Regions from separate parts of the Mesorhizobium sp. P2_C7 genome, predicted to be linked through region 2. Evidence: predicted binding sites of a transcription regulator. Region 2 holds the regulator's gene; each other region holds the start of a gene.
What was found. Region 2 encodes PhoB, which activates phosphate uptake and scavenging genes when phosphate is short. Its sites were predicted from a motif close to TGTCATNNANCTGTCAT; they were not measured.
Positions count from the first base shown of each region.

Region 1: AC1D2G_RS02565 (PhoX family protein) is a predicted target of PhoB. The motif match lies at 6,803-6,819, and genes of this name have one in related genera.
Region 3: AC1D2G_RS05735 (ceramide glucosyltransferase) is a predicted target of PhoB. The motif match lies at 3,583-3,599, and genes of this name have one in related genera.

Region 1 covers NZ_JBFUDW010000001.1:533,717-543,389, reverse strand. Annotated here, with positions in the region: gene AC1D2G_RS02605 (SulP family inorganic anion transporter) at 1-1,037, opposite strand, end outside; gene AC1D2G_RS02600 (helix-turn-helix domain-containing protein) at 1,105-1,383, opposite strand; gene AC1D2G_RS02595 (phosphatase PAP2 family protein) at 1,668-2,387, opposite strand; gene AC1D2G_RS02590 (hypothetical protein) at 2,401-2,742, opposite strand; gene AC1D2G_RS02585 (sensor histidine kinase) at 2,912-4,303, shown strand; gene AC1D2G_RS02580 (response regulator) at 4,300-4,962, shown strand; gene AC1D2G_RS02575 (hypothetical protein) at 5,162-5,755, opposite strand; gene AC1D2G_RS02570 (hypothetical protein) at 6,071-6,577, opposite strand; gene AC1D2G_RS02565 (PhoX family protein) at 6,887-8,890, shown strand; gene AC1D2G_RS02560 (hypothetical protein) at 9,022-9,246, shown strand; gene AC1D2G_RS02555 (flavin-containing monooxygenase) at 9,238-9,673, opposite strand, start outside.
Region 2 covers NZ_JBFUDW010000013.1:109,524-119,196, reverse strand. Annotated here, with positions in the region: gene xylF (D-xylose ABC transporter substrate-binding protein) at 1-967, opposite strand, end outside; gene AC1D2G_RS24915 (ROK family protein) at 1,322-2,569, shown strand; gene phoB (phosphate regulon transcriptional regulator PhoB) at 2,724-3,413, opposite strand; gene phoU (phosphate signaling complex protein PhoU) at 3,433-4,140, opposite strand; gene pstB (phosphate ABC transporter ATP-binding protein PstB) at 4,166-4,972, opposite strand; gene pstA (phosphate ABC transporter permease PstA) at 4,969-5,820, opposite strand; gene pstC (phosphate ABC transporter permease subunit PstC) at 5,824-6,807, opposite strand; gene pstS (phosphate ABC transporter substrate-binding protein PstS) at 6,875-7,930, opposite strand; gene AC1D2G_RS24880 (PAS domain-containing protein) at 8,437-9,673, opposite strand, start outside.
Region 3 covers NZ_JBFUDW010000002.1:147,446-157,118, reverse strand. Annotated here, with positions in the region: gene AC1D2G_RS05755 (acetylornithine transaminase) at 1-1,000, shown strand, start outside; gene argF (ornithine carbamoyltransferase) at 1,018-1,929, shown strand; gene AC1D2G_RS05745 (Hsp33 family molecular chaperone) at 2,008-3,042, shown strand; gene apaG (Co2+/Mg2+ efflux protein ApaG) at 3,085-3,477, opposite strand; gene AC1D2G_RS05735 (ceramide glucosyltransferase) at 3,701-4,852, shown strand; gene AC1D2G_RS05730 (O-succinylhomoserine sulfhydrylase) at 4,867-6,057, opposite strand; SAM riboswitch at 6,114-6,191, opposite strand; gene AC1D2G_RS05725 (2'-deoxycytidine 5'-triphosphate deaminase) at 6,347-7,441, shown strand; gene AC1D2G_RS05720 (ABC transporter substrate-binding protein) at 7,542-8,315, shown strand; gene AC1D2G_RS05715 (hypothetical protein) at 8,334-8,786, opposite strand; gene araD1 (AraD1 family protein) at 8,803-9,673, opposite strand, start outside.

The DNA of each region.
Region 1 (9,673 bases), on a different contig from region 2:
GGTCCATGCGCGCCGGCCCGCACATTGGTCGCCGTGCGGGCGATGGTGCCGGTGGCGCAGATGCCGCCAAACAGAGCCGAGGCGATGTTGGCGAAGCCTTGCGCCACTAGCTCACAGTTGGAACGGTGCCGCCGACCGGTCATGCCGTCGGCGACGACCGCCGACAGCAGCGATTCGATCGCGCCGAGCAGGGCAAAGGCTATGGCATCCGGCAGCACGTCAATCATCCTGCCTAGGCTGACCGGCGGCAAGGCAGGCATTTGCAGGCTGCGTGGGATGCCGCCAAAGCGAGTGCCTATCGTCTCCGCAGGCAGCGCAAACAACGCCACCACCAGCGACGCCAGGCCGATGGCGATGAGCATGGCGGGCCATGTCGGCCGCCAGCGCTTCAGGCCGGCGATGGTGACGATGGTCAACACCGCCACGAAGGTCGCGGCGAGGTTGATGGTGCCGGCCGCCTCACCGATCGCCATCAGTTTCGGCACCAGCGGTCCAGGCTCCTTGCCGGCAAGTTTCAGTCCGAACAGTTCGACGATCTGTCCTGAAAAGATGATGACGGCGATGCCGGCGGTGAAGCCGACCGTCACTGGATAGGGGATGAACTTGATGTAGGTGCCGAGGCGGAGATAGCCGATGGCGAGCAGGAAAACGCCGGCCATCATGGTCGCCAGCAACAGCCCGTCGACGCCGACCCGGGCCACCGTTGCTGCCACCAGCACGATGAAGGCGCCGGCGGGCCCACCGATCTGGAAGCGGCTGCCGCCGAGCGCCGAAATGATGAAACCGCCGATGATCGAGGTATAGAGGCCGCGCTCCGGCGTCACGCCCGAGGCGATCGCGATCGCCATCGACAGCGGCAACGCGACGATGGCGACGGTCAGGCCGGACATGAAGTCGGCCTTGAACTGCGGCAGATGGTAGCCCTCGCGCCAGACCGTCACTAGCTTTGGCGTGAACAATTCGGAAAATGTCGGCTTTGCCGACCCTTGGGCCGACCTCTGGGCCGATTGATGCACTGTCCGCTGCGCCTGATCCATGGACTGGTTTCCGCTCCAGAAGGCGGCGGGATCGTCGGCAGGACTGTCGGCGGTCGCCGTCGCGACTTTATGCCGGCTCAGCCTTCGGATCCGGCGGCACGACAGGCTTGAGGCGCACGCCCCTGCCGCCGCGCTCGCTGGTCTGGTTCTCGCCGATCAGCTCCACCCCGGCCTCATCGAGAGCCTGGATGACCTTCATCAGCGTATCGACCACGCCCCTGACCACGCCGTCGCTCGCCTCCATCCGCTGGATGGTCGGAAGCGAAACCCCGGCGCGTTCGGCGAGCGACTTCTGATCGATACCGGCCAGCGCCCTTGCGGCGCGCATCTGCGCGGCAGTGATCATCGGCCGAAATCCCCGTCTGAGTCTGCGGCTTTAGCGTATAATACCATCATTGTGATGTTTCAAGCATCAACATGAATGTCTGAGACGTAAGCGCCTGTTTGTCCATTTTGTCAGATACTTCCTGGGGACTTCAAGCTAGGGTGTTCCATCTGGGGCAGGGGGTAGCGCGGTTGAATCTTTTCAGGAGCTTCATGACATCGGCATGCTTGCTGTCGTTGGTTCTTTTGCTGGCAGGCTGTGGGCATGGGCTGATCAACCGACTGATTTGATTTCTGCCCGGGCCGTCAATCTGCAATTTCGCTTTCGTCGTTCAGGGGCCGTCCGCGTCCCCGCTGCAATGCGCGGGCCGCCAACCAGCACAGCATTGCCCAGGCGAAGCCGGCGCACCAGCCGGCCAGCACATCCGACGGCCAGTGGACACCGAGATAGATGCGGCTGACGCCGACCAGCAGCGTCACCAGCACGGCGAGCGACAACACATAGATCTTCGTCACCCTTCCCGGCAGGAAACTCGCCGCCAGCGAGCCGAGCGTCAGATAGGTCACCGCTGACAGCATGGCGTGACCGCTCGGAAAGGACAGCGAGGTTTCGTTGACCAGATGCGAAACGAGTTCGGGCCGCGGCCGGTCGACACCGAGTTTGAGTAGGCTTGACAGCACCTGGCCGCCCGCCACCGCGACGAAGATGAGCAGCGCCGTTGCCGGACGGCGGATCAACAACAGATAGACGATCGTCGCCGCCGTGATCAGCACCAGCACGGCCGAGCTGCCGAGGCTGGTGATATCGCGCATGGCGCCTTCCAGCCAAAGCGGGCCGATCGGCACACCCGGCTGGTCCGGCTGGCGGAAGGCGAGCAGGATTTCGGTGTCGAAGGCGTGCGGCGTGGTAGCCCGCGCCACCTCCATCAACTCCTCGAACCCCCACAGGCAGCCGGCGATGACCAGGCCGGCCAGCAGCACCGGGAATTCGATCCGGTTCAGCAGTGCATTGGCGGCGTTCTTCATCGGCAACTCGCCCTTACAACCGCCCCTGCAGATAGGGCCCGAGCGTGATCAGCGCCACGGCGGCGATCGCCAGCACGATGCCGGTCGCCTGCAGCGTGTTGACGCGCTCACCGAAGAACATCAGGGCGACGACATTCACCGAGACCAGCTGGATGACGGCCGAGAGGCTGAACGACACCGACATGCCGAATTCGCGGATCAGCCGCAGCATGATCAGATTGCCCAGGGAATAGAGCGCCAGCGTCAGCAGTATCTTGCCCAGGCTCGGCGCCATGCCCCATTGCTTGGCCGCCATCGCCGCCAGCAGGAAGATCACCGTCGAAAAGCCAAGCTGCAGCAACCCCGAAAAACTCAACGTCCTGTCCCCTCTCGAAGCGGATCGCGCCGCATGTATCGCGGACTTGTTTCCGAAGCGCGCCGGGACGTCAAGCGACGTTGATCAAACGAAGGCCTTGGCAACGGCAGGATGGAAGCTCAAAGTGCCGGCATCGCCCAGCCTGTCGATTGAAGGGCGGTCGGGGGCCATGATTCGCATTCTTCAAAACTTGTTGCGACGCTGGAGCGAGCTTTCTCTCGCGCTGCAATTCCTCGTTGCCGGCGGCTTTGGCCTTCTGGCCGTCATGCTGGTGGTGGGCGCCTGGGTGACGACACAGATCCGGGACGGCGTCATCCGCAATTCGGCTGCCACGACGGCGCTCTATGTCGACAGCGTGATTGCGCCGCTGCTGCCCGACCTGCGCAAGAGCCAGGAACTCAGCGATAGCGTCAAACAAGCGCTCGATGAGACGCTCGGCCAGGGCGCGCTCGGCAAGCGCATCGTATCGTTCAGGCTCTGGCGCCGTGACGGCACCGTTCTCTATGCGAAGGAGGCGGGTTTGATCGGCCATCGCTTCGATCTGAGCCCCGGTTTGCGTTCCGCCTTCGAGGGCAATGTCGTCGCCCAGTTCGATACGTTTGACGAGAACGAAAGCCAGGCAGAGGCGATCGGCCTGCCGTTGCTCGAGATCTACAATCCCGTGCGCGAACCGTGGTCCGGCGAAGTGGTGGCCGTCACAGAATTCTATGAGGTCGCCGACGACTTCAAAGCCACCCTGGCTTCGGCTCTGCTGTCAAGCTGGCTGATCGTTGCCGGCGCGACCCTGGCGGCATTTGTGCTCCTGTCCGGCATCGTCCTGCGCGGCAGCCGCACCATCGACGACCAGCGCGGGGCGCTGCGCCGCCAAGTGTCGGAGCTGCAGGGTCTGGTGGCGCAAAACAACGCCTTGCGGGTTCGCGTGCAGCGGGCGTCCCGCCGTGCCACCGCGCTCAACGAAAGATACCTGCGCCGCATCGGCGCTGACCTGCATGACGGTCCGGCCCAACTCGTCGCGCTGGCGGCGCTGCGCATGGACAGTCCGGTATTTTCCGGCGACGGCCATTCGAGCGAAAGCCGCTCGACCGAGGTTGCGATGATCCGCAAGACGCTGGAGGATGCGATGCGCGAAATACGCGGTATCTGCACTGGCCTCGTCCTGCCGCAGATCGAGACGGCAGCCACAACGGACATCCTGCGGCTGGCCGTCAACGAACACGAGATGAGGACGGGAACGTCGGTTACACTCACGCTGGCCGGACACTTGCCAGAGCCCGGCGCCTCCGAGAAGATCAGCATCTATCGTTTCGTGCAGGAAGGGTTGAACAATGCCTATCGCCACGGGCGAGGCAAGGATCAGGCGGTGAGTGCGGGGATGAAAGGCAGCAGGCTTTTCGTTGAAGTCTCGGACGGCGGGCCGGGCTTCGATCCGGCACGCGTCGAGGGTCTCGGGCTCGCCGGGCTCAGAGAGCGGGTCGAAAGCATTGGCGGCCAGTTTGAAACCCTGACCGGGCCGCACGGCACGCGATTGGTGATCCGCCTATCGGTCGAGGAGCAAGCATGATCGGCGCCATTCGCATTGCCATTATCGACGACCATCCCCTCTTTCGCGAGGGCGTGACGCGCAGCCTGACGGAAATCGGCGGCTTCGAGATGGTTGGCGAGGGCGCCACGGCGCAGGATGCCGAGCGCATCGTCTCGACCGTACGGCCGGACATTCTGCTGCTCGATATCTCCATGCCGGGCGGCGGTCTGACCGCGGTTGCAAGCATCCTCTCCAGCCATCCCGCCCAGAAGATCGTCATGTTGACCGTTTCGGAGGCCAATGCCGACGTGACCAGGGCCCTGAACGCCGGGGTGCGTGGCTATGTCCTCAAGGGCGTCGGGTCGCGCGCGCTCGCAGACATCCTGCACAGCGTGGCGGCCGGGGAAAGCTATCTTTCGCCGACGCTGTCAGCCCGCCTGCTTTCGGATCTCCAGTCCCTGCAGCCGACCGACGGCATAGTGGACCGGCTGCGGCAACTCACCGAGCGACAGGCAGAAATTCTGCGACTGGTGGCGGAGGGCCTAAGCAACAAGGAAGTTGCCTTGCGGCTGGAGCTGCAGGAGAAGACCGTCAAGCATCACATGACCGGCGTGCTGTCGAAGCTCAATGTGCGAAACCGCACCGAAGCAGCCTTGATGATGCGTGAGTCGCGCGACCGGGACCGGAACCATTCGTAGAGGCTTCGGCCATCCCGAGAGCGGCTCACCGTTTCACGGAAACGCCGAACAGCTCTATCAGGCGCGCTTTAAGTCTTTGTCGTTGCCTCTACTTCTGGGCGACACGCATCAGCCGGAAACCGGGTGACAAAAGAGAGGTCACCTCCGCCGGGGGCGGCGGAGGTGACGTGTGAAGCCGGCCGTTGCCTGTTGGCCAACTTCACAACGCTTTGAGGCGGCTGAAATCCGCCGGCGTGGCTCCGCGATCGATGATCGTGCGCCCGAGCGAATCCTCCATCCTGAAACGGCCATTCTCGATCTTTTCCATTATGCCGTCGGGATGCTGGACCGTGATCGTCTTGCCCTCCACGTCGACCTCGTCACCGGTCTTGGCGTTGACATGACGACCGTTGCCATTTTCGTTCTGCCCCTGGTCGGATTTGGAGTTGCCGCTGGCGGTTCCGCTATTTCCTTTGCCGTTTCCGTCGCCGGCGCCGTTGTTTCCGTTACCGCTGCTATTGCCGCTGTTTCCGTTACCGTTACCGCCGCTGTTGCCGTTTCCATTGCCGCCGCTGTTGCCGCCGTTTCCGTTGCCGCCGCTGTTGCCACCGTTTCCGCCACCGCCGCCACCACCATTGCCTCCGCCACCACCATTGCCGCCGCCACCGCCGCCCTTACCGGCCTGTGCGCTAGCTGCGTGTATTCCAGGAGCGGAGCCGTGGAGGTCAATCTGATAGGGAGCGATGGTCAGCGCCAGCGCGGCCGCCGATCTGAGCGCCAGCCGGCAACAACGGGTCGTGATCGATCTATGCATGGTGATCTCCGTCGATTGAGCTGGCGTGCCACCGTCGACGTTGGAGTTGCACCAGCATCGCCGAAAGAAAAGATACCCGAAAGCCGTATCCGACCGTTGCGCTTGTCACCCAGGACCTTTGCAAGCGCAAGATTGGACTAAAGTCCCAAGCTTGTGCTAATATATGCGTTGTATGGACGGCGGCGACCGCCATCGCCGACTGGAAGCTGGCTTACTGATGCCGCCGAACATCAAGTCACCTCCGCCGGGGGCGGCGGAGGTGACTTGTCAGGCTGGTCGTTCCCCAGTTGACCTGCTTCACAGGGGCCTTCTGCTTCACAAGGCCCGAAGTCGACTGATGTCGTTTGCCGTCGCCGGACGCTCGACAATCGTGCGGCCGACTGCATCCTTCATCTGGAAACGGCCGTTCTCGATCTCTTCCGTGATGCCGTCGGGATGCTCGACCTCGATCTTGTTGCCGTCTACTTCGACCTTGTCACCGGTTTTCGCGTTGACGTGATCTCCATCGTCGTCGTGACCCTTGCCGACCCCGGAATTGCCGGCTGCGCCGTGATCGTCGCCGGCACCATTGTCTCCGCCAGCGTTTCCGGAGTTACCGTTTCCGTTGCCGCTGTTGCCGCTCCCGCCACTCCCGCCGCTGCCATTTCCGCCGCCACCTCCACCGCCACTGCCATGTCCGCCATCCTTGGCATGCGCGCTTGCGGCAACGATGCCGGGACCAGAGCCGTGGAAAGCGAGTTGATAGGGGGCGATGGCCAGCGCCAGTGCCGAGGTCGCCCTCAGCGCCAGCCAGCAACAGCGGGTCGCGATCGATCTGCGCATCCTGGTCTCCTCTTCGATCAGGCAGGCGGATTTCACCGCCGGCGTTTTCGCAAGGGACCCACCATCGCCGACATGGCGGCCTCGCGTAACCGGCCCACGACCGATGCGGTGCCGCCAAGGGACCTTTGCCGGACCTGACAAGGGACCTTTGTCCCAGTGTTACGTGCTGCTCGCAGAGTGCTTAGCCGACGTCTCAGAATGCTGTCGCGGCTGAAAGGCTTTTGATGTCACGAAAATGTGATCAGGTGACTATAAGGGGGTTGAAGAGGCAACACGCTCCAGCCACCCGCAAAGCCAGAGGCAAGCCAGATGACCGAACATCGCTCCCCCGACGCCAAATTCCGCACCAGCCTGCTCGAAGAAAACGCCGGACCGGCCACCAATCCCACCGACAACCGCACCATGGGCGAGATCATCGCCGCGCGGTTCTCGCGCCGTGGTTTCCTGAAAGGCTCGCTGGCCGTCTCGGCGATCGCCGCCACCGTCAGCCCGCTGGCGCTGGTCAGCGCCGACCAGGCCCGGGCCGCCGAAGGCTCCGCCTTCGCGTTCGACGAGCTGGAGGCCGGCATCGACGACAAGCACCATGTCGCACCGGGCTACGATGCCGATGTGCTGTTGCGCTGGGGCGATCCGCTGTTTGCCGATTCGCCGGAGTTCGACCCGACCAAGCAATCGGCGCAGGCGCAGGCGAAACAGTTCGGCTACAACAACGACTATGTCGGCTACATCGCGATCGACGGTTCGGCCGAACACGGCCTGCTGGTCGTCAACCACGAATACACCAACCCGCATCTGATGTTCCCGGGCATCGTCAAGATCGTCGAGAAGGACGGCAAGAAATCGGCCGACGTCTCGCCGCTCAGCAAGGAACAGGTCGATGTCGAGATGGCGGCGCATGGCGGTACCATCGTCGAGATCCGCAAGGACGGCGGCAAATGGCAAGTCGTGCGCGACGGCAAGCTCAACCGCCGCATTACTTCCAACACCGAAATGGCGCTGTCCGGCCCGGTTGCCGGCCATGACCGCGTCAAGACTAATGCCGACCCGTCCGGCACGAAGGTTTTGGGCACCTTCAACAATTGCGCCGGCGGCGTCACGCCGTGGGGCACCTATGTGATGGCCGAGGAGAACATCCACGGCTATTTCTCCGGCGAATTGCCCGAGGGCCACAAGGAAGCCGCCAACTACAAGCGCCTCGGCATTCCCGAAGGCGCCTATGAATGGGCGGCGCACTATGACCGCTTCGACCTGGCCAAGGAGCCGAACGAGGCCAACCGCTTCGGCTGGATCGTCGAGGTCGATGTCAACGATCCGACCTCGACGCCGAGGAAGCGCACCGCCATGGGCCGCTTCAAGCACGAGGGCGCCGAATCGATCGTCGCCAAGGATGGCCGCGTCGTCTTCTATCTCGGCGACGACGAGCGCTTCGACTATGCCTACAAGTTCGTCACCAGCGGTAAGTTCAATCCCAATGACCTCGCGGCCAACAAGGATCTGCTCGACGACGGCACGCTGCATGTCGCCAAGTTCGCCGAAGACGGCTCCGTCGAATGGCTGCCGATCGTCTTCGGCCAGGGACCGTTGACCGCCGAAAACGGCTTTGCAAGCCAGGCCGACGTGCTGATCGAGACACGACGCGCCGCCGACCTGCTCGGCGCCACCAAGATGGACCGCCCAGAGGACATCCAGCCCAATGCCGTCAACGGCAAGGTCTATGTCATGCTGACCAACAATTCGAAGCGCAAGGCAGACCAGGTCGATGCCGCCAACCCGCGCGCCGAAAACGCTTTTGGCCACATCATCGAGATCGCCGAGGATGGCGGCGATTTCACTGCCACCAAGGGCAAGTGGGAAGTGCTTTTGAAATGTGGCGATCCGGCGGTTGCCGATGTAGGCGCCACCTTCTCGACGGCGACGACGGCCAATGGCTGGTTCGGCATGCCCGACAATTGCGCGGTCGATTCAGCCGGACGCCTGTGGGTCGCCACCGACGGCCAGAGCCCAAAGACCACCGGCCGCACCGATGGGCTGTGGGCGGTCGACACGGAAGGCTCGGCGCGGGCAACCTCGAAACTGTTCTTCCGCGTGCCGATCGGCGCCGAAATGTGTGGCCCGCTGTTCGCCCCTGACGATCAGACCGCCTTTGTCGCCGTCCAGCATCCGGGTGACGGCGGCGAGGACTGGGAAGCGTTCGGCCGCCCATCCTACTATGAGGACCTGTCGACGCGCTGGCCCGACTTCAAGCCCGACATGCCGGTGCGGCCGGCGGTCGTCGCCATCACCAGACAGGGCGGCGGCAAGATCGCGGTATAATATCAAGCACCGCAATCTCAGGGAGGGGTTTCGGCGAGCCGAAGCCCCTCCTTTTTTGCGTCAATCATTCAAGCCACGGGAAAGATTGGCAATTTACACATGGCGCCCTAGGTCTTTACCAGGAGATTGCCATGCCGAAGTCCGTTTATGACCGTGGCCTGCTCAAACCTGCCGAAGTCGCCACCTTGCAACGTGTGTTCGACGAAGCCTGCCGGCGCCGCGAAGCGCATCCCGAATCGGCCGAGGCTCGCGAACTGGCTCTCACCCTGCTGGCGCTGCACAATGCCGGCATGGTGGAAGAGGACATGCTGATCGAGGCTGTCGGCTTCCGGAGGCTTGAGCCCAAGTCAGCGTGAAGCGCCGGATTGGTCGGAGGTGCCAGCGGAACTGGCAATCCGTTTGGTGATCGCCTTGGCCATGATGCCGGCATTGGCGAAGCAGCCGCGAATGCTCGGCCGCATGCCGGTGAACCACAGGCCGGGCAATTTTGGATCGGCTTGCCCGCCGTTGAAGAGCGGAACGCCCTTTTTGTCGAGGACGCCGAGCTTGCCGACCATGGGCTCCAGCCCGGTGCGGTAGCCTGTCGCGGCAATGACGATGTCGGGATGGATCAGGTTGCCATTGGCCAGGATCACGCCGTCGCGGGCGAATTCCCGTATCGCCGGCACCACAACGATCTTGCCGGCCTTTATGGCGCTGACGGCGCCGTCATCGGAGGCGATCGCGGTGTAGTCCGAGGTCAGGCGGCTGGCGCCACCCGAAGGCGCGGGCGGCATGCCGAAT
Region 2 (9,673 bases):
TGACGACGTTGAGATTGTCCTTGGTGATCGCGATCGGGGTCAGGAACAGCGAGTTGGTCTCGTTGCCGCCGGGCGTGGTGAACTTCACGGCGTTCGGGATCTTGTCCAGGGCAGTGCCAGCGGCCAGCTGCGAGGCGATTTCGGCAGCGTTCTTGCCGAGTTCGCGTGCGTCCTTCCACACCGACACGGTCTGTGTGCCGAGTGCGACGCGGTTCAGTGCGGCATGGTCGCCGTCCTGGCCGGACACCGGAACCGATCCTGCCAGCCCTTGCGCCGTCAGCGCGGCGACGACGCCGCCGGCGGTGCCGTCATTGGCTGCCACCACGGCATCGACCTTGTTGTCGTTGGCGGTGAGGAACTGTTCCATGTTCTTCTGGGCATTGGCGGGCAGCCAGCCATCCGTATAGGCTTCGCCGACATTCTTGATCTTGCCGCTGTCGATGGCTGCCTTGAGCACTTCCATGGAGCCGGCGAACAGGAAATCGGCATTCGGATCGGCGCCCGAGCCCTTGATGAAGACGTAGTTGCCTTCCGGCTTGACCTTGAACACTTCGCGGGCCTGCATGCGGCCGACTTCCTTGTTGTCGAAGGTTAGGTAGAACACGTTCTTGTTCTCGATCAGCCGGTCATAGCCGACGACCGGAATGCCTTCGTCCAATGCCTTCTGCACCGCCGGGCCGATGGCCGAGGCATCCTGCGCCAGGATGATCAGCGCGTTGGCGCCCTGCGAAATCAGGCTCTCGACGTCGGTGAGCTGCTTGCCCGGATTGGACTGTGCATCAGCGGAAATGTATTTGTCACCAGCCGCCTCGATGGCCTTCTTCATCGCCGCTTCGTCGGTCTTCCAGCGCTCTTCCTGGAAGTTGGACCACGAAACGCCGATGACCTTGTCCTTCGCCTGCGCGACCGACACCAGCGTCAGCGACATGGCGACACCCGCCAGGATGGCGGCTGTGAATTTTTTCATAATATCCTCCCTGCGCCGCGTATGGCGCGACCAAACTGACCCGTAGGCCGGCACAGAGGCTCTATTTTTTCGAGCCTCGAAAAAATAGTGATCCAACGCCCGAACGCTGTCAACATCGATTCTGATGGATTTTGACGTCTCTCCGAGTTTTTTTCGAGCTCCGTAATAAATAATGACAGGATGGTGGGGTTCTGCCAGAATTTGGCGTGGCGCATGTCGCCCAAAAGTGCGCAGCGGTTTTGGGGCAACGACACGCGCAGAAACAAGTGCCTGAAGCGCGTCGCGCTTTCAGGCTTCGCTGATGGCCTTCGGGAGGCACGAAAGGCTGCAGCGACCGGGAGGATGTGAAAAAGCATGTCGGTCGGAATCCGCCACGACGATCTGCGCCGCCGCAACCGGGCGATGGTGATTGCGGCCGTGCGCCGCGCCGGACAGCCGTCCCGCACCGAGATCGCCGCGACCACGGGCCTCAGCCATTCGACCATATCGGCGATCTCCTCCGACCTCATCGGCGAAGGCATCCTGACTGAGGGCAAGCCGAGCGAGGCCGGCTCGCTCAAACGCGGCCGGCCCCAGGTCGGCCTCGGCCTCAATCCGGAAGCGGCGGCGGTGATGACCGTGGTGTTGTCACTGAACTTCCTCTCGGTCGCCGTCATCGACTATGCCGGCCAGGTGATCGCCGAGGAACAGCGCCGGCTGGACACGCTGACCATGTCGCGCGACGCGCTGGTCGGTGAATGCGTTGCCATCGTACGGCGTCGTCTCGAAGACCCCGACCTCGACGTCCGCAGTGTCGCCCGCATCGCGTTGGCGATCCAGGGCATCACCGACACGCGTGCCCGCGCCATGCTGTGGTCGCCGATCACGCCGCACACCGACATCGCCTTCGCCGACATACTCGAGGACGAGTTCGGCATCCCCGCCACCATGGAGAACGACTGCAATATGATGGCGATAGCGTTGCGCTGGCGCGACCCCGAGCGCTACCGCGACGACTTCATCGCCATCCTGTTGTCGCACGGCATCGGCATGGGCCTGGTGCTGAAGGGCGAGCTGTTCACCGGCACTCATTCCTCGGGCGGCGAGTTCGGCCATATGATCCATCGGCCGCACGGCGCGCTGTGCCGCTGCGGGCGGCGCGGCTGCGTCGAGGCCTATGCCGGCAACTACGCCATCTGGCGCAACGCAAGGCAGATGAGTGAGGACGCGGAACCGGTCGCCGATGTCAGTGATGCCGACATGCGCGCGCTGGCGACCGCGGCCCGCGAGAGGGATGGACCCGAGCGCGAGGCCTATCGCAAGGCCGGCGAGGCACTCGGCTACGGTCTCGGCAGCCTGTTCGCGCTGATCGACCCGGCGCCCGTCGCCATGGTCGGCGTCAGCGCCGCCGCCTTCGACCTGATCGAGCCGGCATTGCGCGAGGCGATTGCCCAGACCGCCGGCGGCCAGCATTCGCAATCGATTTCCTTCGACACCGAACCGAACGAACTTCCACTGATCCGCGAAGGCTGCGCCACGCGGGCATTGACCTTTGTCGACCAGGAGATTTTCGCGCCCGGCACGCAGGCGAGGTCCGGCCTCGGCGGCAAGAACGTCGCGTGAATGGCGCGCCTGGATGTGTTGAGATTCAGGTTAGGCCGAGTCGAGAATGGCGGGTTCCAAGAACCGGAGCGGAGCGGACATTTGGATCCGTGAGTGCCGGAAGCGCAGGAAACTGCCGTTCGCAGGCCGGCATCACCTGAATATCAGCATATCCCTAATCTTCCCGGATTGCGTAGCCCGCCCCACGAATGGTGCGGATGACATCGGGCATGCGGCCATTGTTGACCGCCTTGCGCAGCCGGCCGACATGCACGTCGACCGTGCGTTCGTCGATGTAGATCGTCTCGCCCCAGACATTGTCGAGCAGTTGGCTGCGCGAGAACACACGGCCGGGATGGCGCATCATGAATTCGAGCAGGCGGAATTCGGTCGGTCCGAGCCGGATCTCGCTCTTCTTGCGATAGACCCTGTGCGATTCACGATCGAGCACGATGTCGCCGACCTTGAGCACGCTGGACAGCACTTCCGGCTTGGCGCGGCGCAGCAGCGCCTTGACCCTGGCCATGAACTCCGGCGTCGAGAACGGCTTGACCAGATAATCGTCGGCGCCTGTCGAGAGGCCCCGCACACGATCGCTTTCCTCGCCACGCGCGGTCAGCATGATGATCGGCAGCCGCTCGGTCTCGGGACGCATCCTTAGCCGGCGGCAGAGTTCGATTCCGGAAACCGCCGGCACCATCCAGTCCAGCACCAGAAGGTCGGGGACGTTCTCCTGCAGGCGGATCTCGGCCTCGTCGCCGCGCGTCACCACCTCGACCTGGTAACCCTCGGACTCCAGATTGTAACGGAGCAGCACACCTAGCGGCTCCTCGTCCTCCACCACCATGATGCGTGGCGCGATCATCGACTGGTCACCCCTGCCGTCATGCCGCCGGCGCGGACATTGCCGTCTCGTCCTGCTTCGGACGATTGGCGGGCAGCTGCGTGCCGGTCAAAACATAGTACGCATTTTCCGCGATGTTGGTGACGTGATCGCCGATGCGTTCGAGGTTCTTGGCGCAGAACAAAAGATGCGTGCAGGCGGTGATGTTGCGCGGGTCTTCCATCATGTAGGTCAGGAGTTCGCGGAACACGGAGGTGTACTTGACGTCGATGCGCTCGTCGTCGGCGCGCAGCTTCGCCAGCGCCGCCGCGTCGCGCGCCGTATATTCCTCGATGACGCCCTGCACCTGGATCAGCACCAGCTGCGCCATTGCGTCGATGGAGTGCGACAGGTCGCGCGGGGTTACGCTGAGGCCGACGGTGCCGACGCGCTTGGCGATGTTCTTGGCAAGGTCGCCAATGCGCTCGAGGTCGCCGGCCATGCGGATCGAACCGACAACATGGCGCAGATCGTCGGCCATCGGCTGACGCTTAGCGATCAGTGTGATAGCGCGGTCGTCGAGCTCGCGCTGGCGCGCGTCCATGATCGCATCGTCGGAGACGACTCGCTGCGCCAGGGCGTTGTCGGAATTCAGCAGCGCCTTGGTGGCGCCGCCGACCATCGAGCCGGCGAGGTCGCCCATGTCGCGGATCAGCCTGCTGATCTGTCCGAGATCCTCGTCGAAAGAAGCGACTGTGTGTTCGCCCATGATCTTAGTCCTCGTATGCCTGAGCTCAGCCGAAGCGGCCGGTGATGTAGTCCTGCGTGCGCTTCTCGCGGGGCGACGTGAAGATCTTCTCGGTGCGGTCGAACTCGACCAGTTCGCCCAGATACATGAAGGCGGTCTGCTTCGACACGCGCGCCGCCTGCTGCATGTTGTGGGTGACGATGACGATCGTGTAGTCGGCTTGCAACTCGTCGATCAGCTCTTCGATCTTGGCGGTCGACAGCGGGTCAAGCGCCGAGGCCGGCTCGTCGAGCAGGATGACTTCCGGCTTCACCGCCACGGTGCGGGCGATGCAGAGACGCTGCTGCTGGCCGCCGGAGAGGCTGAGGCCGCTGGCGTTGAGCTTGTCCTTCACTTCGGTCCACAGTGCGGCGCGCTTCAGCGCCTGCTCGACACGGCCGTCCATCTCGGACTTGCTGATCTTCTCGTAGAGCCTGACGCCGAAGGCGATGTTTTCATAGATCGACATCGGGAACGGCGTCGGCTTCTGGAACACCATGCCGATCTTGGTCCGCAGCAGATTGAGGTCCTGCGAGCGGTCGAGAACGTTCTGGCCGTCGAGCAGCACCTGGCCCTCGGCGGTCTGCTTGGGATAGAGCTCGTAGATGCGGTTGAAGACGCGCAGCAGCGTCGACTTCCCGCAGCCCGAAGGTCCGATGAAGGCGGTGACGCTGCGCTCGGGCAGCGACAGCGTGATGTCCTTCAGCGCCTTGCTCTGGCCGTAGTAGAAGTTGAGGTTCTTGACCTCGATCTTGGCCTTGCCGGCAATTGCCTCGGCGGCGATCGTCATGTCTGGAGACAACATCTGGCTCATTTGTCCTCTCTGCGTCCGGTCAGGCTGCGAGCAAAGATGCTGAGCGCGAGAACCGTCAATGTGATGATGAGTGCACCGGTCCAGGCCAGTTGCTGCCATTCCTCGTAAGGGCTGAGAGCAAACTGGAAGATGGTCACAGGCAGGCTGGCCATCGGCGCGTTGAGATTGCTCGACCAGAACTGGTTGTTGAGCGCTGTAAAGAGCAGTGGCGCCGTCTCGCCGGAGATACGGGCGATCGACAGCAATATGCCGGTGACGATGCCGGAAAGGGCGGCGCGGTAAGCGACCGACTTGATGACCACCCAGCGCGGCGCGCCGATCGCAGTGCCGGCTTCGCGCAACGCGTTCGGCACCAGGTTGAGCATGTCCTCGGTGGTGCGCACGACGACCGGGATGACCAGGATGGCAAGCGCGACGGCGCCGGCGATCGCCGAGAAATGCCCCATCGGCCGGACCATCAGTTCGTAGACGAACAGGCCGATGATGATCGACGGCGCCGACAAAAGGATGTCGTTGATGAAGCGCACCACGGTGGTGAGCTTCGAAAAGCGTCCGTACTCGGCCATGTAGGTGCCGGCCAGCACGCCGATTGGTGTACCGACGACGACGCCGATAATGGTCATCACGATGCTGCCGTAGATGGCGTTGAGCAGGCCACCGGCATCGCCGGGCGGCGGCGTCATTTCGGTGAACACCGCAAGATTGACGCCGGACAGGCCCTTGTAGAGCAGGGCGCCGAGGATGAGCGCCAGCCAGGCAAGTCCGATGCCCGCGGCGGCGACGCACAGCGTCATCATCACGGAATTCTTCCTCTTGCGGCTCTGATGAAGCGATGTGGCTGTCGACATCGGTCAGGCTCCCGTGCGGGCGTCAATGCGCATCAGCATGTAGCGTGCGATGGCGAGGATCAGGAAGGTGATGACGAACAGGATCAGGCCGAGCGCCACCAGCGAAGAGGTGTAGAGATCGCCGACGGCTTCGGTGAATTCGTTGGCGATGGTTGCGGAGATCGTCGTTGCCGGCGCGAACAGCGAGGTGCTGATGCGATGCGCGTTGCCGATGACGAAGGTCACTGCCATGGTTTCGCCGAGCGCGCGGCCGAGGCCGAGCATGACGCCGCCCATGATGCCGATCCTTGTGTAGGGAATGACCACGCGGCGGGTCACTTCCCAGGTCGTGCAGCCGATGCCGTAGGCGGACTCTTTCAGCACCGGCGGCACCGTGTCGAAGACGTCCTTGGTGATCGAGGTGATGAAAGGCAGCACCATGATGGCAAGGATCAGCGACGACGTCAAAAGGCCGATGCCGTAGGGCGGACCGGCAAACAGGCTGTTGAGGCCGGGAATGCCGTGGAACACGCTGATGATGAAGGGCTGCACGGTCGTCTGCAGGAAGGGCGCCAGCACGAACAGGCCCCAGATGCCGTAGATGATCGAAGGGATGCCGGCGAGCAGCTCAACCGCCATGCCGATCGGGCGCCGCAGCGGGCGCGGGCAAAGCTCGGTGAGGAAGATGGCGATGCCGATGCCGAGCGGCACGGCAATCAGGATGGCGATGGCGGACGTGATGATGGTGCCATAGATCGGCGCCAGCGCGCCGAATTTCTCGGTCACCGGATTCCAGCTTTCGCTGGTCAGGAAGGAGAAGCCGAAGGTCGACAGGGCTTGCCAGGAGCCGGCAAACAGCGAGATCGCAACACCGCCGAGCAAGACCAGCACCAGTATGGCTGCGGCACGGGTCATTCCGTGAAAGATCGCGTCGGTCAGCGCGAAACGTCTGACAGTCGCGTCGCGCGAACCTCGAATGGCTGGCAAGGCTTCCTGGACAGCACTCATGTGAAGCTCGGCTTTTTTGAGTTGAGGGAAAAGGAGCGCCGCGGCGCGGCGCTCCTTCCAAGGGACGTTATTCGCCGACGTAGACGGGCTTGCCGTCAGCCTGGATGTCGGCCTTCCACGAAGCCTTGATCAGGTCGACGACGCTGTCGGGGATCGAGACGTAGTCGAGACCCTTGGCGGTTTCCTTGCCGTCCTTGTAGGCCCAGGCAAAGAACTTCAGCGCTTCGCCGGTCGCGGCAGCATCGTCGGGGGTCTTGTGGATCAGCACCCAGGTCGAAGCAGCGATCGGCCAGGTGGTATCGCCGGGTTCGTTGGTGATGATGACGTTGAAGTTCTTCGCGCCCTTGAAGTCGGCATTCGAAGCAGCCGAGCCGAAGGATTCGAGCGACGGCTCGACGACCTTGCCCGCGGCGTTCAACATCTTGGAGTACGACAGGTTGTTCTGCTTGGCGTAGGCATACTCGACGTAGCCGATGCCGCCGTCGGTCTGCTTGACGGTGTTGGCAACGCCTTCGCTGCCCTTTGCGCCGACGCCGGTCGGCCATTCGACGGCGGTGTCCGAACCAACCTTGTCCTTCCAGTCGGGGGACAGCTTGACCAGATAGTTGGTGAAGTTGAAGGTCGTGCCCGAGCCGTCCGAACGGTGGACGACGGCGATCGCCGTCGACGGCAGGGTCAGGGTCGGGTTCAGCGCCTTGATCGCGGCGTCGTCCCAGGTGGTGATGGCGCCAAGGTAGATCTGCGCGATCGTCTTGCCGTCAAGGATGAGTTCGCCCGGCTTGACGCCCGTCAGGTTGACGATCGGCACGATGCCGCCCATCACCATCGGGAACTGCACGAGGCCGTTCTTTTCCAGATCGGCATCGGACATCGGCTTGTCGGTGGCGCCGAAGGTCACTGTCTTGGCGATGACCTGCTTGATGCCGCCGCCCGAACCGATCGACTGGTAGTTGAGGCCGACGCCGGTGTCTTTCTTGTAGGTGTCGGCCCACTTGGCGAACACCGGATAGATGAAGGTCGAGCCGGCGCCGGAAAGGTCCGCGGCCATGGCTGCAGAAAGGGTGACGGTAGACGCTGTGGCCATTGCAATCGCAACGACCGCTGAGCGGATGAAATGTCTCATGTGGCCTGCTCCTGTTCGGAAGATGGTCTCTCGGCGCCATCCTCTCGGCGCCCGCTGAGGCCAATAGCCTTCGATTATAACAGTCGCATGACAGTTTCATGTCACCCCGGTAACGCGTCATCGGGGCGGGGAAAATGCCGGCCGGCAGGCGCTTGCGGCGGAACCCGGCTTTGTGCCCGGAATCAGGCACTTGCCCCTTTTCATGCCGAGAGTGACCTGCGGTTTCGCGATCAACGCCTCGGCAAAGAAAATCCGGACGGGAACGCGTTGCTCTCGGCCACATGTCGTGACCGGGCCATCGCCGAAAACAGGTCCGTTGGGGTAGGTTGACGCTGTCTCATGCCGGCGGTCGCTGCTCCCGCCCGTAACTGGAAGAGCGGAATTCGAATGTGGTCATTGTCTCGGCTGGGCGTCGCCTTGGATATGGTGCGATCGCGCCATAGTCTTGCCTCAGCGAGGGGTCGCGAATCTCCCTCCCCGGGCAAGCCGGGTGCGGCGCCGCCCTTTTACCCGACGTTGCGCTGAGCCTGGCGGCTGGCGCCGACCCAGCGCTCGACCTTCTCGAGCAGGGCCCTTGGGCTGATCGGCTTGGGCAGGTAGTCGTCCATGCCGGCCTCCAGGCAGCGTTCGCGATCGCCCTTCAGCGCATGCGCGGTGACGCCCACGATCGGCACATGCGTGCCGGTTTCTTCCTCCAACCGGCGAATGGCGGCGGTGGCTTCGAGCCCGTTCATCTCCGGCATCGAGACATCCATCAGGATCATGCACGGATTGAGCCGGCCGAAGGCGTCGAGCGCCTTGCGGCCGTTGCCGACGATCTCGAAACCATAGCCGGTCTCGCCGAGAATCTGGGTGAACACCATCTGGTTCACCTCATTGTCCTCGGCCACCAGTATATCCAGCCTTTCGCCGCCGGCCGTCGCGGGTGGCCGGGGGCGGACCAAGGGCGGTTGCAGCAGCGCCCGTTGTTCCGACGCCGGCGGCGGTGGCCGCACAACCTTGCCTGGAGGGATGTCGGCTGCCGGCGGATGGGTGTCGGCCGTGTTGTGGCGATGCCGCTGGATCGTCGCAACCAGCGTTTCCAGCAGCACCGATGACCGCGCCGGCTTGATCAGCTGCGCATCGATGCCGAGATCGCGATAGCTGGTGTTGGCGAGCGACTGGTCGACCGAGGTCAGCATGATGATCGGCGTGCCGGCAAGGCCGGCGGTGTTGCGCACGATCCGCGCCATTTCGGCGCCGCTCATGCCCGGCATCTGGTAGTCGAGCACGACGCAGTCGACCGGCACGCCATAGGCGGCGGCCGCGATCAGCACCTTGAGGCCCTCGGCGCCGCTTTCGGCCGCGCAGGAATCGAACGTCCACGATGTCATCTGCTCAGTCAGGATGGCCCGGTTGACGGCATTGTCGTCGACGATCAGCACGCGCGCGCCGGTCACGTCGACAGGCGTGATGCGTTGCCCGTTTTGCTGTCCTGCCCTCGGCAGTGTGACGGTGAACCAGAAGGTCGAGCCCTTGCCCTCGGCGCTCTCGACACCGATGTCGCCGCCCATCAGCTCGACGAGCCGCGAGGTGATGGCAAGACCAAGGCCGGTTCCCTCGTGCCGCCTCGTCGACGAGGTGTCGACCTGGCTGAATTTCTCGAACACGAGTTTCAGCTTTTCCTCGGGGATACCTATGCCGGTATCGGTGACCGAGATCGTCAGTTTCGTCCCGGTCGGAACTCTTTCGCCGGTGACATCG
Region 3 (9,673 bases), on a different contig from region 2:
CAATCTCTACGAGATTCCGGGGCAAAGCCGGCTCGGCGAGCGGCTGGTGGACGCCACCTTCGCCGACAAGGTGTTCTTCACCAATTCCGGCGCCGAGGCGCTGGAATGCGCGATCAAGACGGCGCGGCGCTACCATTTCGTCAAGGGACATCCCGAACGCTTCCGCGTCATCACCTTCGAGGGGGCCTTCCACGGCCGCACGCTGGCGACCATCGCTGCGGGCGGTCAGTACAAGTACCTTGAAGGGTTTGGACCCAAGGTCGAGGGCTTCGACCAGGTCGGCTTCGATGACATCGACGCGGCCGAAAAGGCGATCACGCCGGAGACCGCGGCGATCCTGATCGAACCGGTACAGGGCGAGGGCGGCATCCGCCCGGTGCCGACGCAGTCGCTGAAGCGGCTCAGGCAGTTGTGCGAACAGCACGGCCTGCTGCTGATCTACGACGAGGTCCAGTGCGGCATCGGCCGGACCGGCAAGTTGTTCGCGCATGAATGGTCCGGCGTCACGCCCGACATCATGGCGATCGCCAAGGGCATTGGCGGCGGCTTCCCGATGGGCGCCTGCCTTGCCACCGATGAAGCGGCCATTGGCATGACGTCCGGTGTGCATGGCACCACTTTCGGCGGCAACCCGCTGGCCATGGCGGTCGGCAACGCCGTGCTCGACGTGGTGCTGGAAGACGGCTTCCTCGAAGATGTCCAGCGCAAGGCGTTGCTGATGAAGCAGGGGCTGGCGGCGGTCGCCGACGAGTTTCCCGAGGTCATCGAGGACATCAGGGGCACCGGGCTGATGCTCGGTCTCAAGTGCGCCATGCCCAACACCAAGGTGAACATGGCATTGCGCGACCAGCACCTGCTGGCGGTTCCGGCTGGCGACAACGTCATTCGCCTGTTGCCGCCGCTCACCGTCACCGATGCCGAGATCCACGACGCGCTCAGCCGCATCCGCGCCGGCGCCAAGGGCCTGGCGGAGGCGATCGCCGCCGCCGCCGCGAAGTAATCCCGGAACCATTGCTGATGTCAGTTCGCCATTTCACCGATCTTTCCGCCGTTTCCGAAGGCGATCTGCGCTTCATGCTTGATGATGCGGTGGTGCGAAAGGCTCGTCTCAAGGCCGGCGAGCGGACCAGGCCGCTCGAGGGCAAGGTGCTGGCGATGATCTTCGACAAGCCCTCGACGCGCACCCGCGTGTCCTTCGACGTCGGCATGCGCCAGCTTGGCGGCGAAACCATCATGCTGACCGGCACCGAGATGCAGCTAGGCCGCTCCGAGACCATTGCCGACACCGCCAAGGTGCTGTCGCGCTACGTCGACGCGATCATGATCCGCACCACCTCGCATGAGCGGCTGCTCGAACTGACCGAGAATGCCACCGTTCCGGTCATCAATGGACTGACCGACGACACCCATCCCTGCCAGCTGATGGCCGATATCATGACCTTCGAGGAGCATCGCGGTCCGGTTGCCGGCAGGACCATCGCCTGGACCGGCGACGGCAACAATGTGCTGCATTCGCTGCTCGAGGCCTCGGCGCGGTTCCGCTTCAACCTCAACGTCGCCGTGCCCGAAGGCAGCGAGCCGGAACAGAAGCATGTCGACTGGTCGCAGGCGCATGGTGGCAAGCTGCACTTCACCCGCTCGCCCGAGGAAGCCGTCGACCAGGCCGACTGCGTCGTCACCGATTGCTGGGTGTCGATGGGCCAGGAGCATCGCGCCCGCGGCCACAACGTGTTCTCGCCCTACCAGGTCAATGCCAAGCTGATGGCGAAGGCCAAGCCGGAGGCGCTGTTCATGCACTGCCTGCCGGCGCATCGCGGCGAGGAAGTGACCGACGAGGTCATTGACGGGCCGCATTCGGTGGTCTTTGACGAGGCCGAGAACCGGCTCCATGCCCAGAAGGCCGTGCTCGCCTGGTGTCTCGGCGCTTGATCTCTGGGGGTGTGATGCCTATCTGCGCCGCATCACGCAAATCAAGCGCGTTTCGAAGCATGCGCCCTCCAGGGCGGCATGGCCGCGCCCTGGAGCATTGTCATGTTGGAAACCTATCAAGTGACTGAACATCACCCCAAACTCGGCGAATTCGGCTACGCCGGCGACGATCACGTCGTGCCCTTCGAGGTCGGCCCGCTCGATGTGCGCGGCCGTACCGTCCAGCTCGGGCCGATGCTCGACGCCATCCTCAGCCGTCACGACTATCCGGAACCGGTCGCCCGCTTGCTGGCGGAAGCCTGCGTGCTGACTGTGCTGCTCGGCACCTCGCTGAAGTTCGAGGGCAAGTTCATCCTGCAGACCCGCACCGACGGGCCGGTCGACATGCTGGTGGCGGATTTTTCCACGCCCTCGGCACTGCGCGCCTATGCCCGCTTCGATGCAGACCGGCTGGAGGCGCTGGTCGCGGCCGGCGAAACGTCTCAGCAGACGCTGCTCGGCAGCGGCGTGCTGGCGCTGACCATCGACCAGGGTGCTCACACGCAGCGCTATCAGGGTATCGTCCAGCTCGATGGCGAAACGCTGGAAGACGCGGCCCGCACCTATTTCCGCCAGTCGGAGCAGATTCCGACCGATATCAGGCTTTCGGTAGCCAAGCTGCTGACGCCTGGCGTCGGCGGCACTCGCGAGCAGTGGCGTGCCGGTGGCATCCTGGCGCAGTTCCTGCCGCAGTCGCCCGAGCGCATGCGCGTTCCGGACCTGCCGGGCGGCGATGGCGATCCGCGTGAGGAGATCCATGATCCGGCCGACAATTCCTGGCAGGAGCTGCTGGCACTGCTCGGCACCATCGAGCCGACCGAACTGATCGACCCGACGATCGGCGCCGAGCGGCTGCTGTACAGGCTGTTTCACGAGCATGGCGTGCGCGTCTTCGGCGGCGTTCCGGTCGCCGACCAGTGCTCATGCTCGAGGGACAAGATCCGTGGCATCCTTGAGGGCTTCTCGGCGCAGGAGATCAAGGACAGCACCGAAGACGGCGGCATCCACGTCGCCTGCGAATTCTGCTCGAAGCAATATGACTTCGATCCGGCGGAATTTGCGGCGGCCCAATAGAGAACGTGCCTCACCGGCTGCTTGGCGGCCGGTGAGGCGAAGCTAATTCACCGTCCGCCGCGTCCCCGGCAGATCGAGCGAGAAGGCGGGGATGGCGATGTCGAACGTCTCGCCCCGCTTGTTGCGCATCGTGTAGCGCCCGACCATGATGCCGGACGGTGTCGAAAGCGGGCAACCGGACGTGTATTGATAGCTGTCGCCGGGATTGAGTTCGGGCTGGTCGCCGACGACGCCGGGACCGCTTACCTCCTCGACCCGTCCGGTGCCGTCGGTGATGTGCCAATAGCGCGACAACAGCTGCACGAACTCATCCGACTGGTTGTCGATCGTTATCTGATAGCCCCAGACATAGCGGTTCTCCGACGGGTCCGAACGGTCCTCCAGATAGAACGGCCTGACCTGCACTTCGATGTTGCGCGTCACGGCGCGGTACATAAGCGGCTCCAAAACAATCCAGGTCGAACTGTCCTCGCTCCGGGCGAGCGGGTCAACGTGCGCGTCTTGTCGCGCCCGGCCTGAAAGGCAGGTGCCGACAAAGAATGTCATTTAAGTGACACATGACAATGGTGGTGTGCACGAAGCGGGCGACTCGGCGCTCTGTCGAACTGTTGAAAACGGCTATCACGCGGGCCGTCTTTTCTGGAGTGGCCAGGTCTCGATGGAACTCACCCTCATAGCCGCCTCGCTTTCGGTCGCTCTCATCCTTTCAAACCTCGCCAGCATCCTGCTCGCCGCTTCGCGTCTGAAGCTCCACCGCACCATCGCGCCGCCGGCCGGCAAGCCGCTGCCGGTGTCGATTATCGTGCCATCGCGTGGCGTCGAGCCGTTCACGCAGGAGACGCTGGAGCGCGCCCTCTCGCTCGACTGGCCGCGCTATGAACTAGTCTTTTGCGTCGCCCATGCGGACGATCCGGTGGTCAAGCTGATCCGTGCCGCCATCGCCCGTTCTCCCAAGGTGCCGGCGCGGCTGCTGATCGGCGACGACCGCATCAGCGCCAATCCGAAACTCAACAATTGCGTCAAGGGTTGGGAGGCAGCGCGCCACGATTGGGTTGTCCTGGCCGATTCCAACGTGTTGATGCCGAGAGACTACGTGCAGCACCTGATGGCTGCATGGCGGCCCGACACCGGCCTTGTCTGCTCGACGCCGATAGGCTCGCGGCCCGCTGGCTTCTGGGCCGAGGTCGAATGCGCTTTCCTCAACACGCTGCAAGCGCGCTGGCAATATGCCGGCGAGGCGCTTGGCCTCGGCTTTGCCCAGGGCAAGAGCATGCTCTGGAACAAGCCGATGCTCGACGCCAGTGGCGGCATCCGTGCGCTCGCCGCCGAGATCGCCGAGGACGCTGCCGCGACCAAGCTGGTCAATGGCCTTGGCCTGCGCGTCAATCTCGTCGCCGCGCCCTTCGAGCAACCGCTCGGCCGGCGCACCTTTGACGAAATCTGGTCGCGTCAGGCCCGTTGGGCGCGCCTGCGCCGCGTCACCTTCCCATGGTTTTTCGCACCCGAAATCCTGACCGGGGCAGTGGTGCCGCTGGCACTCGCGCTGTTGGCGGCGGCAAGCGCGGGCGTCAGCCTCTGGGCAACCGCCATTGCCGTGCTGGCGGCCTTCTACCTTCCGGAATGCGCCCTGGCCTGGTCCAAAGGCTGGTACCTGTCGCCGCGCATGGTCGCGGCGATCATGATGCGCGACCTGATCCTGCCGGCGATGTGGGCGCGCGGCTGGCTGGGTGGCGCCGTCGACTGGCGCGGCAACGCGATGACCATCGGCACCAAGGCGGCCGAGTTGGAAGAGACGCCGTCCGGCGCCTGATGGCCAAAGGCCTTTTACTTGGCCGCCTTCAGCGCCTGTTCGATGTCTTCCAGAAGATCGTCGGTATCCTCCAGGCCGACCGACAGTCTGAGCGTGCCCGGCCCGATGCCGAGTTCGGCACGCGCCTCGTCGCTCAGATTCTTGTGCGTCGTCGTCGCCGGATGGGTGATCAGGCTCTTGGCATCGCCGAGATTGTTGGAGATCAGCACGATGTCGAGGGCGTTCTGCAAGGCGAAGGCTGCCTGCTTGCCGCCCTTGACGTCCAGGCAGATCAGCGTCGAGCCGCCCGACATCTGCTTCTTGACGATGGCCGCTTGCGGGTGGTCGGCGCGGCCGGGATAGATGACGCGGGCGATTTCGGGCCGCTCGGCCAGGAAATCCGCGATCCTGCTGGCGCTTTCCGTTTGCTGGCGCACGCGCACCGGCAGTGTCTCCAGCCCTTTCAGCAGCGTCCAGGCATTGAACGGCGACAGGCTGGGGCCGGTGTGGCGGAAATAGTCGTGCAGGTTCTCGTCGATCCACTTCTTATCCGACAGGATGACGCCGCCGAGACAGCGGCCCTGGCCGTCAATATGCTTGGTCGCCGAGTAGACGACGATGTGCGCACCGAGCTGCAGCGGCTTCTGCTGCAGGGGCGTGGCAAAGACATTGTCGACGATCAGCCGCGCACCGATCGAATTGGCAAGCGCGGCAACCGCGGCGATGTCGACCACTTCCAGCGTCGGGTTGGTCGGGCTTTCCAGGAAGAACAGCTTGGTGTTCGGCTTGACCGCTTTTTCCCAGTTGGCGATGTCGGTGCCGTCGACCAGCGTCGCCTCGATGCCATATTTCGGCGCCAGTGTCTCGACCACCCAGCGGCAGGAGCCGAACAGCGCGCGTGCTGCCACGATATGATCGCCGGCCCTGGCGCTGCACAACAGCGCGGCCGTCACCGCGGCCATGCCGGATGCGGTGGCGCGCGCGTCCTCGGCGCCTTCGAGCGCGCACATGCGCTTTTCGAACATGTCGACGGTCGGGTTGGCGTAGCGCGAGTAGATGAACCCCGGCTCCTCACCCTTGAAGCGGGCTTCGGCGGCCTGCGCCGTTTCGTAGACATAGCCCTGGGTCAGGTACATCGCCTCGGAGGTTTCGCCGAAACCGGAACGCAGGGTTCCGCTATGCACGAGTGTCGTTTGAGGCTTCCAGTTACGCTTCTTGGTGCTCATCGCTTTGTTCCAGACACAAAAAAACCGGCCGCGAAAGTCGCAACCGGTCCATACGGCCTTGCGGCCCGACGGTCCTTTAGCGACTTGTTTAACGTGGCTGCAAGCCGACCGGCCAAATCACCACGGGATAACGACCCTTTAGACCCGCGCCACGCTTGCGTCAATTGCCGGCTTGATTAAGAGGTTTGTACCAAGCAGGTTCCGCAGCAGTGTTCCACGGTTTTGCGGCAGGAACCTGCGAACAGAAAACCGCCTGGCCCCAAGAATCGCCTGGCCTAGGAGTGGAGCCTTGCGGCAGACAGGCATTCTTCCCGATCAGGACATTTCGGCGCTGTTCCAGTCCGGTGCGCTGAAGTCGGCGCGCGCGTTCGATGCCGATCAGATCCAGCCGGCGAGCCTGGATCTGCGGCTCGGCGACAAGGCCTGGCGGGTGCGGGCCTCGTTCCTGCCGGGCCCCAACCACAAGGTTTCGGAAAAGCTCGACCGGCTGCAGCTGCACGAGATCAATCTTGCCGAGGGCGCGGTGCTGGAGACCGGCTGCGTCTATATCGTGCCCTTGCTTGAAAGCCTGGCATTGCCGGCGGACATTTCGGCCTCGGCCAATCCGAAGAGTTCGACCGGGCGGCTCGACATCTTCACCCGCGTCATGACCGATCGCGGCCACGAGTTCGACAAGATCGCCACCGGCTATCACGGCCCACTCTATCTCGAGGTCAGCCCGCGCACCTTTCCGATCGTCGTGCGTACCGGTTCGCGTCTGTCGCAAATCCGTTTCCGCACCGGCAATGCACTGCTCTCGGAAGCCGAGCTGCATGACCTGCATCGCGCCGAGATGCTGGTCGCAACCGAGCCGCCGAACATTTCCGGCGGCGGGATCGCGCTGTCGATCGATCTCAACGGCGATCAGAATGGCCTGGTCGGCTATCGCGGCAAGCATCACACCGGTCTCGTCGATGTAGACAAGCGCGCGGCACAAGAGGTCGTCGACTTCTGGGAGCCGATCCACAAGAGCGGCGCCGGCGAACTGGTGCTCGATCCCGATGAATTCTACATCCTCGTCAGCCAGGAAGCGGTGCATGTGCCGCCGCTCTACGCCGCCGAGATGACGCCGTTCGATCCGCTGGTAGGCGAGTTCCGCGTCCACTATGCCGGCTTCTTCGATCCGGGTTTCGGCCATTCGGCGTCCGGCGGCACCGGCAGTCGCGCGGTGCTCGAAGTGCGCAGCCACGAAGTGCCGTTCATCCTCGACCATGGCCAGATCGTCGGCCGGCTGGTCTACGAGCATATGCTGAAGCGGCCGCAGGCGCTCTACGGCACCGATCTCGGCTCCAACTACCAGGCGCAAGGCCTGAAGCTGTCCAAGCATTTCCGCCCAGCGCGCTGAACCCAATTCCCGTCGGGCAATACACTTGCCTGCGCTGGCTCGTCATGCTTGGCTGGCTTTCTGGTCGCCAAGTTGGCGGCGTTCAAGGGGAACCAAGAAAATGCGGATTTCAAAATGGATCATATCGGCAGCAGGTGCTGCCGTGTTGCTGATGGCGGCCGGCTCTCTGTCGGCGCAGGCTGCTGAGAAACTGAAGATCGGCACCGAGGGTGCCTATCCGCCGTTCAACACCATCACCCCGGACGGCAAAGTCGTCGGCTTCGATATCGACATCGCCAATGCGCTGTGCGCGCAGATGAAGGTCGAGTGCGAGATCGTCACCCAGGACTGGGACGGCATCATCCCCGCCCTGCAGGCCAAGAAATTCGATGCCATCATCGCCTCGATGAGCATCACCGAGGAGCGCAAGAAGCAGGTCTCCTTCACCAACAAATACTATACGACACCGCTCGCGCTGGTGGCGCCGAAGGATACCGAACTCACCTCGACCGAACCAGCAGCGCTTGCCGGCAAGACGGTCGGCGCCCAGGCTTCGACCACGCAGGCCGACTATGCCCAGAATGTCTATGGCAAGGCTGGCGCGGAGGCGAAACTCTACCCGACCCAGGAAGAGGCGATCACCGATCTGACGAACGGCCGTCTCGATGCCGTCATCTCTGACAAATTCGTGCTGGTGGACTGGTTGAAGAAGGCAAGCGACGGCTGCTGCAAGCTGGTCGGTGACGTCAAGGGCACGGAGACCCAGGCCGGCATTGCCGTTCGCCTGGAAGACACCGCGCTGCGCGACAAGCTCAATGCGGCAATAGACGCCATCGTCGCCGACGGTACCTACAAGAAGATCCAGGCCAAGTACTTCGACTTCGATATTTATTGAGGTTGAACCCCGTCCGGGTCAGCCGCGAAAGAGATGCTCTTTCGCGGCGCCCAGACAGCCATGAAATTGGCCGACAAAGAGCAGTTCGCGTACGGCCAAGCGTTTCCTGCCCCAAAATCCTCTGGTCGGTTTCTCCTCATCGAGCGAGGCGCTTGAGCCGGACTTCAAAGGAAACAACTGCTTGTCCAGGCAACCGAGAATATGGGCCCTGGCGGAGTCGATACCGCAGGCTCTGGCATTGTCGTTCAGCCTGTCGCTGCGAAGCGCGGACGTTATACGATCCGTATTGCCCATCAGAAAGCCTACTTGTGCTTTCGAATAACCAGTTGCCAGAAGACGCTTCGTCATCGCCGAGTGGGCTTCACGGTAGGACTTGGCGCTGCACTGACCAGCGCTAAAGGCCACCGATGGCGGCTGGATCAGGAACAGGGCCAGGCCCGCGAACAAAATGACAAGCCGCATTCTGTTCATTTTCCACTCCGCTATCTCAAAGCGCCTTCACCGCCACCTTCACCGGCTGCTCGATCTCGAGTGGGTTGCGCAGCGGCAGGCCAAAATCCTTGGCCTCGATTTCGAACACATCGCCGGCCTCGGTCTTGATGCCGTCGGCGAAGGACAGCGTCGCCGTTCCGAACATATGCACATGCACGTCGCCCGGCTGGCGGAAAGCCGCATATTTGAAGTGGTGGTGTTCGAGATTGGCTATGGTGTGCGACATGTTCGCTTCGCCAGACAGGAACGGCTTTTCCCACAGCACCTCGTTGTCGCGATAGATGCGCGAGCTGCCGCGGATGTCGGAGGGCAAGTCGCCGATCAATATTTCCGGCCCGAATGAGGCGTTGCGCAGCTTGGAGTGGGCCAGGAACAGATAGTTCACGCGCTCGGTGACGTGGTCGGAAAACTCGTTCGACAGCGTGAAGCCGACACGGAACGGCGCGCCGTCGTCGCCGATGACATAGATGCCGGCCACTTCCGGCTCTTCGCCGGCGTCCTTGGCGAAAGCCGGCGACAGCAGTGCGGCGCCTGGCGCCACCGCCATCGTGCCGTTGCCCTTGTAGAACCATTCCGGCTGCACGCCGATCTGGCCTTTCGCCGGCTTGCCGCCCTCCAGCCCCATGCGGAACATTTTCATCGAATCGGTCAGTTCCTCCTCGCCGTCCGTGCTCAGCTTCTTGTGCATGGAATCGCGCGTCGCGGCCGATCCGAGATGCGTCAGTCCGGTGCCGGTCAGATGCAGGTGCGCCGGATCGGGGTGGTTGATCGGCGAGAGCAGCCGCCCCTTCTTGTAGGCGGCATCGAGATCGATTGTCTCGCCAAGCCCCTTGCGTTCGATCAGCGCGACGAGCCCGACGCCGGTG